Regions from separate parts of the Kluyvera sp. NPDC087067 genome, predicted to be linked through region 1. Evidence: predicted binding sites of a transcription regulator. Region 1 holds the regulator's gene; the other holds the start of a gene.
The links. Region 1 encodes CRP, which controls carbon source genes, mostly activating them, when cyclic AMP is high. Its sites were predicted from a motif close to ATGTGANNNNNNTCACAT; they were not measured.

Region 1 (8,102 bases):
GTTCACCATGGTTGAACAGATACATCATCACTGTCGCAATACCCGCCAGCACCGTCAGAATACGTTGCAGGTCGAAGAAGCGCAGAATAAAGCTGAACGCCCACATACCGAACATATAAGACATCCAGAAATCGCTCACCAGCTTACCGGCATCGTTCAGGCTCATGCCCAAACCCTTGGCATATTCTGGCACCCACGAGATAAAGCCCAGCTGGCCCAGGATATAGCACAGCGCAGCAATAGACAGGAACAGTACGCCGATACCCCACTTTTCTTTCGCAACTGGCTGGTCATCCTGCTGTGCTTTCTTGCCCAGTACCGGGAAGTCACAGCCAAAGGTCAGAATAAAGATAGCCACGTAAATCAGGCCAATGCAGGCGTAAACCCAATACCACTCAATGGTACGTGCCAGCAGCCAGGCAGCCAGCATCGGGAAAATCATCCCGGCCATGCTAAAGAAGGAGTCGGTAAACAGCAAACGCGCACCGCGCTGACGACCTTCATACATATGGGTAATCAGGAACGTACCGATGGACATGGTGATACCGCTGACCAGGCCCAGCACGAACATCGCTGCGGAGAACAGTGCCAGACTATGGCTGGTCATCAACCCGGCCACTGCCAGCACCATCAGAATAAAGCCAAAACGCAGCTGCGTTTTCAGCGGAACGATTTCCATTAGCCAGGCATTCAGGAAAATCGAGATCAGGATCCCAGCGTTCAGGAAGGTAAAGGTGTTACTCATACTGGAAACCGGCAGATTAAAATAATCGGCAATGTTTCCCATCACCATCCCGGTGACAATTACCAACGCACCGGTGAGGGCGTAGGAGAAGAAGCTGATCCATGTGAGCTTGATACGGTTGCTGTTAGTCATGACTGGCCTGTGAATAGTTGTGTAAAACGCGTTGACTCTGCGCTGAGCGGGCAGATTTTATGCACTGTGGTGACGTATTCATAGTTTTATTACGCAAACGTTGGCGTATTACACTTTTCTCTGTGATCCAGATCACAAAATAAATGCGACAATTCTTAGCTTGATCATTATGAAGGTTACATACATGTAAACTTTGGTAAAGCACTGGCCTGTGGGCCTAAGCCTCTTTAGAATCAAGCCACTTGCTTCCCAACTGCACTCGTTAAAGGATTTCTCATGCTCAAATCAACTCTGGCGGCCGTGGCGGCTGTTTTTGCTCTCTCCGCGGTGGCTCCTGCAGCTTTAGCAGCAACCAATGACCCGCATGTTTTGCTGACCACCTCGGCTGGCAACATCGAGCTGCAATTGGATAGTCAGAAAGCGCCAGTCTCCGTTGAAAACTTCCTTAAGTATGTCAACAGCGGTTTCTATAACAACACCACGTTCCACCGTGTGATCCCGGGCTTTATGATTCAGGGTGGCGGCTTTAACGAGCAGATGCAGCAGAAGCAGCCTAATCCACCGATTAAAAACGAAGCGGATAACGGTCTGCGTAATACCCGCGGCACCGTCGCGATGGCGCGCACCGCTGACAAAGACAGCGCGACCAGCCAGTTCTTTATCAACGTGGCCGACAATGCTTTCTTAGATCACGGTCAGCGTGATTTTGGCTACGCCGTATTCGGGAAAGTGGTTAAAGGAATGGATGTGGCTGACAAAATTTCCCAGGTTCAGAGCCATAACGTAGGGCCGTACCAGAATGTACCGTCTAAGCCTATCGTTATCCTGTCGGCAAAAGTCCTACCGTAAGCCATAGCGGGCGGCGTTACGCATGAGGCTGCCGCCCATATCGCTAAAGCAGTAAGCTCCCGGTAGAATGGCGGCAGATAAACGACCGGAGCCGCCATGATCCTGCTGATTGATAACTACGATTCCTTTACCTGGAACCTCTACCAGTATTTTTGCGAGCTGGGGGCCAGCGTAACGGTCAAACGTAACGACGATATCTCCCTTGATGACATCGCGTCGCTCTCTCCGCACAAAATCGTTATCTCCCCCGGCCCCTGTACGCCAGATGACGCCGGTATCTCTCTGGATGTGATTCGCCACTATGCGGGAAAAATACCGCTGCTCGGCGTTTGCTTAGGCCACCAGGCCATCGCGCAGGCCTTCGGCGCGCGTATCGTTCGTGCGGCGAAAGTGATGCACGGCAAAACCTCACCGATTACGCATCAGCAGCAGGGCGTGTTTCGCGGCCTGAATAACCCGCTGACCGTCACGCGTTATCACTCTTTGCTCATTGATCCTGAGACATTGCCCGATTGTTTTGACGTCACCGCCCGCAGCGCGGCGGGGGAAATTATGGGCATTCGCCACCGGCAGTGGGATCTGGAAGGCGTGCAGTTCCACCCGGAGAGTATTCTCAGCGAACAAGGGCACGACCTGCTGGCAAACTTTCTCAATCGATAGTCGTTGCCATTGTGTGATTTTTTATGCATATTTTGTGGATAGATTCTCACAATCAACGCTGCATCGCTTGAAGAAGGGCATGACATGGAAACCAAACAATCTGCAATCACCCGCGCGACCTTCGACCAGGTCATTTTGCCCATTTATGCACCGGCGGAATTTATCCCGGTGAAAGGCAAAGGGAGCCGCGTGTGGGATCAGCAAGGCAAAGAGTACGTTGATTTTGCCGGCGGTATTGCGGTGACGGCGCTGGGTCATTGTCACCCGGCGTTGGTTGACGCGCTGAAAAGCCAGGGTGAAACGCTGTGGCATACCAGCAACGTTTTTACCAATGAACCTGCGCTGCGTCTGGGCCAGAAGCTGGTGGACGCCACCTTCGCTGAGCGCGTGGTGTTTATGAACTCCGGCACCGAGGCAAACGAAACCGCCTTTAAGCTGGCACGCTACTACGCCTCGACCCGTCATAGCCCGTATAAAACCAAAATTATCGCTTTCCATAACGCCTTCCACGGACGCTCGCTGTTTACCGTTTCCGTGGGCGGTCAGCCAAAATATTCCGACGGCTTTGGCCCGAAACCGGCCGATATCATCCACGTGCCATTTAACGACCTGCATGCGGTTGAAGCGGTGATGGATGATCACACCTGCGCCATCGTGGTCGAGCCGATTCAGGGCGAAGGCGGCGTGCTGGCGGCGACGCCGGAATTCCTGCAAGGCCTGCGCGCGTTGTGTGATAAACATCAGGCGCTGCTGGTGTTTGATGAGGTGCAAAGCGGCATGGGCCGTACCGGTTCTCTGTTTGCCTATATGCACTATGGCGTAACGCCGGATATCTTAACCAGCGCCAAAGCGCTGGGCGGCGGCTTCCCGGTGAGCGCGGTGCTGACCACCGAAGACATTGCCAATGCCTTCCACGTCGGTTCACACGGTTCTACCTATGGCGGTAATCCGCTGGCCTGCGCCGTTGCCGGTGCCGCGTTCGATATTATCAACACGCCAGAAGTGCTCAACGGCGTGAATGCAAAACGTGAACGGTTTGTTCAGCATCTGCACCAGATTAACGCGAAGTATGATGTGTTTAGCGACGTGCGCGGCATGGGGCTATTGATTGGCGCCGAGCTGAATGCGAAGTACAAAGGTCGCGCGCGTGATTTCCTTTACGCGGCGGCTGACGTCGGCGTGATGGTGCTTAACGCGGGCCCGGACGTAATGCGCTTTGCGCCATCGCTGGTGGTGGAGGAAGTGGATATCGACGAAGGGATGCAGCGCTTCTCGCAGGCCGTGGCGAAAATCGTCAGCTAGCTCGTCGCTTTAACCAGCCGCCATGCCGTGGGCGCTGACGCCACGCCACCGAAGAGATGGTGTGCATGGTGTTGAGATGCCCCAGAATACGCTGGAGATGCTGTTCCATAGTGCTTAGCGCGCCGTGGGACAGCGCGTCCGGCGACTCCATAATGTTCACCTCTCCGCCGCTTCCCGCTTCATCGTACTCCAGACGTTGCTGGCAGCGCTGTAGGGCAATTTCGCACGACTCCAGATACTGTTGCGCTAAATCGGGTGTCAGCATGTTGTGTTCGCGCGCAAGCGTCGTCATGGCGTTGATGTGCTCAACGATAAACTGACTGTGAGTGACCCACAGCTTCATGTCTTCCAAATAGCGTGAGTTAAAGCCCGGCTCCTGCATGGCCTGGTTTAAGGTGTTAAACAGCGTATTGTGCGCCTGGTTGACGCGCATGCGCTGATAAGCAAGCTTAGGCGCCTGCGGGTCGGGGCTTAGGATCAGACGAATGGCGTCCTGATCGGCTTCCAGCGCCGCCTGGGCATTTTGCCGTAGCTGACCGCTTTGCCACTGCGGCCATAACCAGAGCATGCCGCCGAACGCAATCAGGCAGCCGATGATGGTGTCGATAAAGCGGGCAACAATAAACTGTTCGCCGTTAAGCGTGAGGATTTGCAGCGTGTATACCGCGGTGACCGTAAAGCCAACGGTGGCCCAACCGTAGCTGCGGCGAATAATCAGGTAGCTGACGAGCGTGATAATCAGCATCCCGGTAAGCGCGAGCCCCTGCGGCGCGTGGAAGTGCAGGGCGATGGCGGCGATCACCAGGCCCGCCAGGGTGCCCGCCGCACGGTGGAAAATTCGCACGCGGGTAGCGCCATAACCGTTTTGCGTCACCAGCAGCACCGTCATCAGGATCCAGTACGGTTTTGGCAGATGCAGCGCCGTGCCCATCAGGCTGGCGATACTCAGCATCACGCTTAGCCTCCCGGCGTTGCGTAGCGCGGGCGATTTTAGCGACAGGTAGCTTTTAATGGCCGGGAACAGCGGCAGGCGGCGTTCCTTATCCGCCATCAGGTCGCGCGGGTAGAGCGGACGCTGGGCGCGCAGGACTCTGGCGATTCGGCTAAAGTGCCAGGCGCAGAACTGGCCGACCGGGTTATCAGGATGCTGGGCGGCGATTTTTTCCAGCGCGCCAATCTGTTTTTCCATCGTGAAGCGGCTGGGGTAACGGTGATAGAGAATATCATCCGCGAGTACGCGCAACCGTGCCGCGACGGTCTGCGCGTTCCAGCGGATCACTGCTTCCGCGTGGCTGCGTTCCACCAGTTTTTGCACCTCTTCTGGCTGATGCAAACTCACCGAGATATGTTCTTGTAAATCTAGCCCTACCTGAAAAGCGCGCAGCAGGCGCTTGTAGTCATTGTGTCGGTTTGCCGCCAGCATATGAAGTTGCTGATAGCATTGGGAAATGAGATCCACCACCTTTTGCTGACGGTTTAGCAACGGCGGCAGCGCGGTGCTGGGGTCCGTATGCTGAGTCAGCAGGCTGTATTTGGCTTCGCAGTATTCGGCGAGCTGGCGATAGAGCAGGCTTAGCGATTCGCGCAGCGGCTGTTCGCGCCACATCCAGAACCACCACCAGTTGAATAAGCCATACCACAGCGTGCCAAGCGCATACAGCAGCAATGGCTGCCAGATAGGCATGTTACCGGCGAGGCTTAAGGTGAAAATAGCCGCAATCAGCGAGGCGGGGAGCAATCGCCCGTGTAAGGCGCTGATCTCTGCCGTTACGCCCAGCAGCAGCGCCAGCCCGGTCAGAATGAACGGCAGTGGAATGTGATGCGCCAGCAATAGCTGTACGGCGAGGCTGCATCCGGCAAACAGGCAGCCGCCGATAGTCAGGCGTTTGAAAAAACGCTTATGGGGCGTATCAAGACCTGCGATGTTGCAACACGCGGGAACCAGTGAGAACAGCAGACCTTGCTGAAGATGGCCGAAGAGTAGGCCAATGGCGACCGGCAAACATAACACCAGCGTTTGCCGCAGTGCATAGTTGACTTCCGGGTGGTAAATCAGCCTGCGCCACATGAGGGAAAACAAAAACGGCATACTGCGTGAGCACTATGCCGTTTTGGCTGGATCAGCGAGTACCGTAGACGACAATAGTTTTGCCGTGAGCGGAGATCAGGTTTTGATCTTCGAGCATTTTCAAAATACGGCCCACGGTTTCGCGGGAACAACCGACGATCTGACCGATTTCCTGACGGGTGATTTTAATCTGCATACCGTCTGGGTGAGTCATGGCGTCCGGCTGTTTAGCCAGATTCAGCAGAGTCTGGGCGATGCGTCCGGTCACGTCCAGGAATGCCAGGTTGCCCACTTTTTCGGAGGTAATCTGCAGACGACGTGCCATTTGCGAAGACAAACGCATCAGGATGTCTGGGTTTACCTGAATCAGCTGGCGGAATTTTTTATAAGAGATTTCAGCAACTTCACAAGCGGTTTTTGCCCGTACCCACGCGCTGCGTTCCTGGCCTTCTTCAAACAGGCCCAATTCGCCGATAAAGTCACCCTGGTTGAGGTAAGAGAGAATCATCTCTTTACCTTCTTCATCCTTGATGAGTACTGCCACTGAGCCTTTGACGATGTAATACAGCGTTTCAGCTTTTTCACCCTGGTGAATCAGCGTGCTCTTCGATGGGTACTTATGAATATGGCAATGAGACAAGAACCATTCGAGAGTCGGGTCTGTTTGCGGTTTGCCAAGCACCATGCGCGGTTATCCTCTGTTATAAGCTCTTCCCAGCGGCAAAAACATTGCAGCCACTGGTTGCAATAGTATCCTTCCCGTTACCTGGGAAGTCGGCTGTCGAATCGTGCCGCAGCCAGTAATGTGATGTCCTCTGCATACATGCAGTACGTTTATGTATTACCGTAGCATCCTGACTGTTTTAGCATAGCTTTAGGCGCGTGTCTCCTGGTGTCTCGCTTCAGCATGACGGCGATCGCCTTCCATTGCGAGAATTGTTATGTACGCGTAATCTGAGAAGAAAATTGCAACCTGGGAGTTAAATAATATGCAAGCGCGTGTGAAATGGATTGAAGGCTTAACCTTCCTCGGAGAGTCTGCTTCAGGCCACCAGATTTTGATGGACGGCAACTCGGGCGATAAAGCGCCAAGCCCAATGGAAGTCGTCTTAATGGCCGCCGGTGGCTGTAGCGCAATCGATGTGGTTTCCATTTTGCAAAAGGGCCGCAATGACGTCTCAGATTGTGAAGTGAAGCTGACTTCTGAACGCCGTGAAGAGGCACCGCGCCTGTTCACACATATCAACCTGCACTTCATTGTGACGGGGAAAGATCTTAAAGACGCTGCGGTTGCTCGTGCCGTCTCACTGTCCGCTGAGAAATACTGCTCGGTTGCGCTGATGCTCGAAAAAGCGGTGAATATCACTCACTCTTATGAAGTGATCGAGGGATAACGACTCTGGGGTCAGAGCAAATGCCTCGTCCGGGCTACCGACTGTTGTATCCGGTATTGTGCTCGGAATTGCCCGATGGCGGCTTCGCCTTATCGGGCCTACAAGTTGCTAATATCCACAGTATTTACGGTGTAGGCCGGATAAGGCGAAGCCGCCATCCGGCGAATTGTGTGCTTGTGCCTGATGACGCGATGCTTATCAGACCTACTGATTGCATACGAAATGTAGCCCGGCCAAGCGCAGCGCCGCCGGGACCGCCGTTTAGCTTCTTCCTTCCATCAATCGCTGCACCAGCGGCATCATGATGAGCTCCATCGCCAGCCCTAGCTTGCCGCCGGGAACCACCAGCGTATTCATATGTGAAATAAACGACCCTTGCAGCATCGCCAGCAGCCACGGGTAATCGATGTTATCAAGATTACGGAAATGAATGACCACAAAGCTCTCATCGAGCGAGGGAATACTTTTGGCGGCGAAGGGATTTGAGGTATCGACCGTTGGGACGCGCTGGAAGTTGATATGGGTGCGGGAGAACTGCGGCGTAATGAAGTTGATGTAGTCCTCCATTGAGCGCACCACGGAATCCATCACCGCCTCACGGGAGTGACCGCGCTCGCTGGTGTCGCGGATCATCTTTTGGATCCACTCGAGGTTCACAATCGGCACCACGCCAACCAGCAGATCAACATGGCGTGCCACGTCATGCTGCGGTGTCACCACGCCGCCGTGCAATCCTTCATAGAACAGCACATCCGTCGGCTCGGGCAGCGGCTGCCAGGGGGTAAATGTTCCCGGCACCTGATTCCACGGTACGGCTTCGTCGTAGGTGTGCAGATACTTTCGTGATTGCCCTTTGCCGGTCACGCCGTAATCGCGGAAGGTTTGTTCCAGCAGGCCAAAGTCATTGGCATCCGGGCCGAAATAGCTGATATGCCGACCGGCATCGCGGGCC
Region 2 (8,102 bases), on a different contig from region 1:
GTACTTGTCGTGCATGTAGTGGATGACGTTCAGTGCGGTGACGTACTGTTTAGCCAGCCAATCCATGAAGTGGTCCATACGATCAATGACTTCGTCATAGTTCAGTACGTCGCCTTTCATTGGTTCAGACTTAGGACCAACCTGCATTTTCAGTTTTTCATCAACGCCGCCGTTGATTGCGTACAGCATGGTTTTCGCCAGGTTTGCACGAGCACCGAAGAACTGCATTTGCTTACCAACGATCATTGGGCTTACGCAGCAAGCGATAGCGTAGTCATCGTTGTTAAAGTCAGGACGCATCAGATCATCGTTCTCGTACTGCAGAGAAGAGGTATCGATGGAGACTTTAGCAGCATATTTTTTGAACGCCAGTGGCAGTTTCTCAGACCACAGAACGGTGATGTTCGGCTCTGGAGAAGGACCCATGGTGTACAGGGTGTTCAGGAAACGGAAGCTGTTTTTGGTAACCAGGGTACGGCCATCAACGCCCATACCTGCGATAGATTCAGTCGCCCAGATTGGGTCACCGGAGAACAGTTCATCATACTCAGGGGTACGCAGGAAGCGAACCATACGCAGTTTCATGACCAGGTGGTCAATCATTTCCTGAGCGTCTTGCTCGGTGATTTTACCTGCTTTCAGGTCACGTTCGATGTAGATATCCAGGAAGCTGGAAGTACGACCGAAGGACATTGCCGCGCCGTTCTGAGATTTAACCGCAGCCAGGTAGCCGAAGTAAGTCCACTGAATAGCTTCCTGAGCGTTGGTAGCCGGACCAGAGATGTCGTAGCCGTATTTAGCAGCCATCTCTTTGATCTGACCCAGCGCACGGTGCTGTTCAGAGATTTCTTCACGCAGACGGATAGTCGCTTCCAGGTTTACGCCATTTTCGAGGTCAGACTGCAGAGACACGAACTGTGCGTATTTGTCTTTCATCAGGAAGTCGATACCGTACACCGCGATGCGACGGTAGTCACCGATGATACGACCACGGCCGTAAGCATCTGGCAGACCAGTCAGAACGCCAGATTTACGGCAGTTCAGAATGTCTTTGGTGTAAACATCGAATACGCCCTGGTTGTGGGTTTTGCGGTATTCGGTGAAGATTTTTTTGATCATTGGGTCCAGTTCGCGATTATACGCTTTGCAGGAACCTTCGATCATTTTGATGCCGCCGAACGGGATAAGAGCACGTTTCAGTGGGGCTTCAGTCTGCAGACCAACGATTTTTTCCAGCGACTTGTTGATGTAGCCAGCGTCGTGGGAAGTGATAGTTGAAGCAACGGCGGTGTCAAAGTCAACTGGCGCGTGGGTGCGGTTTTCCAGTTTAACGCCTTCCATTACGCTGTCCCACAGCTTGGTGGTCGCTTCAGTAGCGCCAGCCAGGAAGGACTCGTCACCCTCGTACGGAGTGTAGTTTTTCTGGATGAAGTCACGTAAGTTTACTTCATTCTGCCAATCACCTTTGGTAAAACCTTCCCAGGCTGCGGCTAACTTTTCATTAAGTTCGGACATGTAACACCTACCTTCTTAAGTGGACTTTTATTTACTGCCTGGAGCAACCATCAAATTAATGACGGTCACCGCCACGCAGGTAAATGACCCAGTATGTCAACCCAACCAGCAAACCGCCGCCGATGATGTTCCCGATAGTGACAGGAATCAGGTTATCGGTGATGAAATGCATCACGGTCAGGTGTGAGAAATTCTCCGGAGAAGAACCGACAGCGGTCCAGAATTCCGGGCTAGCAAAATCGCGTATTACGATACCCATAGGGATCATAAACATGTTTGCGATACTGTGCTCAAAACCGCTGGCAACGAACATAGCAACCGGCAGAACCATAATCATGGCTTTGTCCATCAGGCTGCGGCCAGAGTAGCTCATCCAGACTGCCAGGCAGACCATCAGGTTCGCCAGGATGCCGAGAGCGACGGCTTCGATAAATGTGTGATGCATTTTGTGGTCGGCAGTTTGCAGGACGTTGAGCCCCCATCCGCCGTTGGCCGTCATGTATTCCCCGGACAGCCACATGAGCAGTACGAAGATCAGGCAGCCAATCAGGTTACCCACATAGACGTTAAGCCAGTTTTTTGCCAATTGACCCCAGGTGATACGACCGCTGGCTTTTGCCACGACGATGAGCACGGTTGAGGTGAAGAGGTCAGCGCCACAAATAACGCAAAGAATGAGGCCTAGTGAGAAGCAGATACCACCAATCAGTTTTGCGATGCCAAACGGCATGCCAGCTGTACCCGTGGTTGCTGTAATATAAAATACAAAAGCAATCGAGATGAAAACGCCCGCAGTGATCGCCAGATAAAAGGTTTTCAGCGGATGCTTAGTTGCTTTATAGACACCTGCTTCTTCGGCAACTTTAGCCATTGCAGCAGGGAGAAGTAGATCAAAAGGGTTGTCAGCTTTCACACTAACTCTCTCTTTTTATTTAATCGGCGATGAGATACTAACAAAGCATTATAGATGAGAAATTGATGTAGATCATATCTCGCCTGGCTTATAGGCCTGCAAAGTGGATGGTTTTTCAACTAAAGCAGGGTAATTTATTGATTTTGATGATAAAAATAAATTTTAAGATTTGCAAATTCAGTTGAATATTTTCTTTACCCTTAATTTTACTGGTTAATTAAAATGGAGTAATGATCAAGTAAATTAACAATAAAAGTAAGCTACCAATAATCGTGTTTACTTATCTTTAACTTTATTTTCACACCGCAGTTAAGCGAAGCGTGGAAATAAAAACGGGGCCAGCAATTGGCCCCGTAATATAGCGTAGAGTCTACGTTAAGCCTACTCTTTATAAGGCTTTAACTTATTTTGCCCAGAATGCGGCTTTTGCCCGCTGCAGTTTTTCGTATGCCTGTAACAGCGACTGATGTGCAGGGAAAGCGGCAAGCGTGCCATCCGAAGGTTGCAGACCATAGAAGGCTTCTTCACCGCTGAGGGCTGCGCTGGCAGCTTCTACCGCATCTACGCCATACATGCGCACGAAGGCATTCAGATACTGAAGCGGCTGGCGATCTTCTTCCTGAGACAAGAGCAGCAGAGTCTGCAGGCAGCGGTAGTAGTTTGCCCGTTCCGGGCTAAAGACCGAGGCGTTGAATTCCATCGTCCACTCGGTCCAGATCAGCGCCTGTTCCAGGTCACCGCCGGCCAATGCCAGCATGGCTTTCAGCTCACCGATACGCAGCGTGTACCAGCCGTTATCGGAACCCGTCGCCAGACCCAGCAGTTCACGGACACGGGTGAAGTCGTCCAGACCTTCATCGTCAATCTGTTCAATCAGATTCAGATACTCTTCTTTTTCCCACTCGCTGCCCGGCAAGGAGAGAATGGTGTCGCGCAGGTGGCTACCCATGTTGTTGTTAGCCAGCCACAGATCTTCTGCTGGATAAATGTCGGACATGCCAGGGACGATGATGCGGCAGGCGTAAACGCTCAGGTGCTCATAGTCGGCGATGTACACTTCTTTATCTTCTTCTTTGAAGATAGCCATCAGGGTTGCGAACTCTTCTTCGGTGGTACCGGAGAAGCTCCAGTCCACAAACGGATAGTCCGCATCCTGCTTGAACAGATCCCAGGAGATAGAACCGCTGGAATCGATAAAGTGGGTTTCCAGGTTGGTGTGTTCAGCCACTTCTTCGTCATCGAAGGTGGGGGGAGTAAACACGTCGAGATCTTTCAGGCCGCGGCCCTGCAGCAGCTCGGTCACCGTACGCTCCAGCGCGACGCCGAAATCTGGGTGCGCGCCAAAGGACGCAAAGCAGGTTCCGTTTGCTGGGTTGAACAGTACCACGCAGATAACCGGGTATTTACCGCCCAGAGAACCGTCGTAAGCAAAGATTGGGAAACCTTCAGCTTCCAGTTTTGCGATTGACTCAACCACGCCCGGGTAGCGCGCCAGCACATCGGCTGGAATTTCCGGCAGGCTGATGCTTTCGGCAATAATGCGGTTTTTCACGTAACGCTCAAAGACCTCTGACAGACCCTGAACGCGCGCCTCATTGCGGGTGTTACCGGCTGACATGCCGTTGGACACGTACAGGTTCGCGACGATGTTCATCGGGATATAGACGGTTTCGCCATCGGATTGACGGGTAAACGGCAGGCCGCATACGCCGCGATCGTCGTTACCGGATTGCAGATCGACCAGCATGCTGGCGCTAAGCTGATCGTCTGGATCATAAAAAGCGCGCAGACGGGCGTCGAGCAGACCTTCCGGCACTTCGTCGTCTTCGGTCAGCGGGAACCATTTTTCATTCGGGTAGTGCACGAATGGGCCGTTGGCGATTTCATCGCCCAGCCAGAAATCGGCAAAGAAATAGTTGGTTGAGAGACGTTCAAAGTACTCACCCAGCGCTGACGCCAGCGCTGCTTTTTTGGTAGCACCTTTACCGTTGGTAAAGCATAAAGAACAGGCTTTATCACGAATATGCACTGACCAGACGTTAGGAACAGGGTTCAACCACGAGGCTTCTTCAATATCGAAACCGAGGTCGAGCAGCTTTTGCTGGAAGCGCGCGATGGAATCTTCCAGCGCGGCGTCTTTGCCGGGAATATAGGTCTGGGTCATAGCAATCTCTTTAGTCGTACGGAAAGCGCGCAATGATACGGGTTTTGTGTGACGGGTGCTATCTCCGGCGAAAATAAAAGACAGGTCTATGCTTATAGAAAATAACCTTTTGTTAAGGCATAGAAGAATGAAAGTATTTGATATCCAACGGATGGCATTTGATAAAGTTCCTCCTGAGTTTTTAGCTGAAGTGGCGCTGAGAAGTCTCTATACCTTTGTGCTGGTGTTCTTATTCCTCAAAATGACCGGGCGGCGTGGCGTTCGACAGATGTCGCTTTTTGAAGTGCTGATCATTTTGACGCTCGGTTCAGCGGCGGGTGACGTGGCATTTTATGATGATGTGCCGATGGTGCCCGTACTGGTGGTTTTTGTCTCCCTGGCCTTGCTTTACCGTTTAATTATGTGGGTGATGGGAAAAAGTGAAACGGTGCAGGATCTACTGGAAGGTAAAGCGGTAGTCATTGTCGAGGACGGACAGTTAGCGTGGGACAACGTGCGCCAGGCCAACATGACCGAGCTGGACTTCTTTATGGAACTGCGTCTTAGCAGCGTGGAACAGCTAGGACAAGTTCGGCTCGCCGTGATGGAAACCAACGGCGAGATAAGCGTGTTCTATTACCATGATGATGACGTTAAGCCGGGCTTGTGCATTCTGCCAAACAAACTGATCACCCGATACAAAGTGGTGCCCGAGCCGGGTGAATATGCCTGTGTCCGCTGTAGCAACGTTATCACTATGCAAGCGGGCGAGCGCCAATTATGTCCTCGCTGTGCGAATCCAGAGTGGAGTAAAGCCAGCCGGGTTAAACGCAACGCCTGACAGCAATTTTGTCGGTTTTACGGCGTCCAGATGGAACAATCTTTTGTGTGATGCGGTGCACAATTCGTCGGTGGAAAGTTTTAGACATTGCGGCGCGTGTCACTGAATGATAAAACCGATATCCACAGGTATTACTTATAGCTTTTAGCGTGGTGAGGGAAAATGGCTCAGGTGTTTAATTTCAGTTCAGGTCCGGCAATGTTACCGGCAGATGTTCTTAAACTGGCGCAGACAGAACTTTGCGACTGGAATGGCTTAGGAACGTCGGTAATGGAAGTCAGCCACCGTGGTAAAGAATTTATTCAGGTGGCGGAAGAAGCAGAGAAGGATTTCCGTGACCTGCTCAAAATCCCTTCCAACTACAAAGTGCTGTTTTGTCATGGTGGCGGTCGCGGGCAGTTTGCCGGTGTTCCGCTCAATATCCTGGGTGAAAAAACGACCGCAGATTACGTTGATGCGGGCTACTGGGCTGCCAGTGCGGTCAAAGAAGCGAAAAAATACTGCACCCCGAATATCATTGATGCCAAAGTTACCGTAGACGGCAAGCGCGCGGTAAAACCGATGCGCGAATGGCAGCTCACTGACAACGCGGCGTACGTACACTACTGCCCGAATGAAACTATCGATGGTATTGCCATTGAAGAGACGCCAGACTTTGGTAAAGACGTCATTGTGGCCGCTGACTTCTCCTCTTCTATCCTGTCACGTCCTATTGATGTTAGCCGCTACGGTGTTATCTATGCCGGTGCTCAGAAAAACATTGGGCCTGCGGGCTTAACGCTGGTCATTGTTCGTGAAGACCTGCTGGGCAAAGCGCATGTGGCTTGCCCGTCCATTCTCGATTACACCGTGTTAAACGATAACGACTCCATGTTCAATACCCCACCGACCTTCGCCTGGTACCTGTCTGGTCTGGTGTTCAAATGGCTCAAAGAGCAGGGTGGCGTTGAAGCCATGGAAAGAATTAATCAGCAGAAGGCCGATCTTCTGTATAGCACCATCGATGGTAGTGATTTCTATCGTAACGATGTGGCGACCGCCAACCGCTCCCGTATGAACGTGCCGTTCCAGCTAGCGGATAGCGCGCTGGATAAGTTGTTCCTCGAAGAGTCGTTTGCCGCAGGCCTGCATGCGCTGAAGGGCCACCGCGTTGTGGGTGGTATGCGTGCCTCAATCTACAACGCCATGCCGCTGGAAGGCGTACAGGCGCTGACAGACTTTATGAAAGCATTCGAACGCCGCCACGGTTAATCTGGATTTTTCTATTTCATCCCCACGGTTGCGCCGTGGGGTTTTTACTTCTGTTTTTGAGAGTTGAGTTTCATGGAATCCCTGACGTTACAACCTATCGCGCGTGTTGATGGCACCATTAATCTGCCCGGTTCTAAAAGCGTGTCGAACCGCGCACTGTTGTTAGCAGCATTGGCTCGCGGCACAACCGTTCTGACAAACTTGCTGGATAGTGACGATGTTCGCCACATGCTCAATGCGCTGAAGGCTCTGGGAATTCACTATACCTTGTCCGCTGACCGCACCCGCTGTGAAGTGACCGGCAATGCGGGGCCGATGCAGTCCTCTGGTGAACTGGAGCTGTTTTTGGGCAATGCGGGCACGGCCATGCGGCCGCTGGCAGCGGCGCTGTGCCTGGGGCAGAACAATATTGTGCTGACCGGTGAACCACGGATGAAAGAGCGTCCCATTGGTCATCTGGTTGATTCTTTGCGTCAGGGTGGCGCGCAGATTGACTATCTTGAGCAGGAAAACTACCCGCCGCTTCGCCTGAAAGGCGGTTTTAACGGCGGAAAGATTGATGTTGATGGTAGCGTATCGAGCCAGTTTCTCACCGCGCTGCTGATGACGGCACCGCTGGCCCCACAGGATACCGCCATTACCATTAAAGGCGATCTGGTCTCAAAGCCGTATATTGATATAACCCTGCACCTGATGAAAACCTTCGGTGTGGACGTTGAAAACCAGAATTACCAGCGTTTCATCGTGCGCGGTAATCAACAGTATGTCTCCCCAGGACACTACCTGGTTGAAGGCGATGCTTCCTCCGCTTCGTATTTCCTTGCAGCCGGCGCGATTAAAGGCGGTACCGTGAAGGTAACGGGTATTGGTCGCCATAGCGTGCAGGGGGATATTCGTTTTGCTGATGTGCTGGAAAAAATGGGCGCAACCATCACCTGGGGTGACGACTTTATTGCCTGTACTCGCGGTGAGCTAAACGCCATTGATATGGACATGAACCATATTCCTGACGCGGCAATGACTATCGCCACCGCGGCGTTGTTCGCTAAAGGCACGACGACGCTGCGCAATATCTACAACTGGCGGGTGAAAGAGACTGACCGTCTGTTTGCGATGGCAACTGAATTACGTAAAGTGGGCGCTGAAGTCGAAGAAGGCGAAGACTACATTCGCGTGACCCCGCCTACTGAACTTAATTTCGCAGAGATAGGCACCTATAACGATCACCGTATGGCGATGTGTTTCTCGCTGGTGGCGCTGTCTGACACGCCTGTGACGATCCTTGACCCAAAATGTACGGCGAAAACCTTCCCGGACTATTTTGAACAGCTGGCGCGAATCAGTACCCTTGCCTGAGGTTAGTCGTTAAAGGTAATACTTTTCGGGCTGGTCTCCCACCAGCCCACTATACTTATCTATTCTCCTGTTTTTTTACGGTC

Region 2: focA (formate transporter FocA) is a predicted target of CRP. The motif match lies at 2,489-2,506, and genes of this name have one in related genera.

What each region holds. Positions count from the first base shown of each region.
Region 1 covers NZ_JBIUZS010000010.1:49,062-57,163, forward strand. Annotated here, with positions in the region: gene tsgA (MFS transporter TsgA) at 1-877, opposite strand, end outside; gene ppiA (peptidylprolyl isomerase A) at 1,154-1,726, shown strand; gene pabA (aminodeoxychorismate synthase component 2) at 1,823-2,386, shown strand; gene ACIPDS_RS19990 (aspartate aminotransferase family protein) at 2,471-3,688, shown strand; gene ACIPDS_RS19995 (YccS/YhfK family putative transporter) at 3,681-5,756, opposite strand; gene crp (cAMP-activated global transcriptional regulator CRP) at 5,809-6,441, opposite strand; gene ACIPDS_RS20005 (OsmC family protein) at 6,746-7,150, shown strand; gene ACIPDS_RS20010 (phosphoribulokinase) at 7,412-8,102, opposite strand, start outside.
Region 2 covers NZ_JBIUZS010000001.1:168,992-177,093, forward strand. Annotated here, with positions in the region: gene pflB (formate C-acetyltransferase) at 1-1,515, opposite strand, end outside; gene focA (formate transporter FocA) at 1,571-2,428, opposite strand; gene ycaO (30S ribosomal protein S12 methylthiotransferase accessory factor YcaO) at 2,832-4,592, opposite strand; gene ACIPDS_RS00755 (DUF421 domain-containing protein) at 4,720-5,412, shown strand; gene serC (3-phosphoserine/phosphohydroxythreonine transaminase) at 5,575-6,663, shown strand; gene aroA (3-phosphoshikimate 1-carboxyvinyltransferase) at 6,736-8,019, shown strand.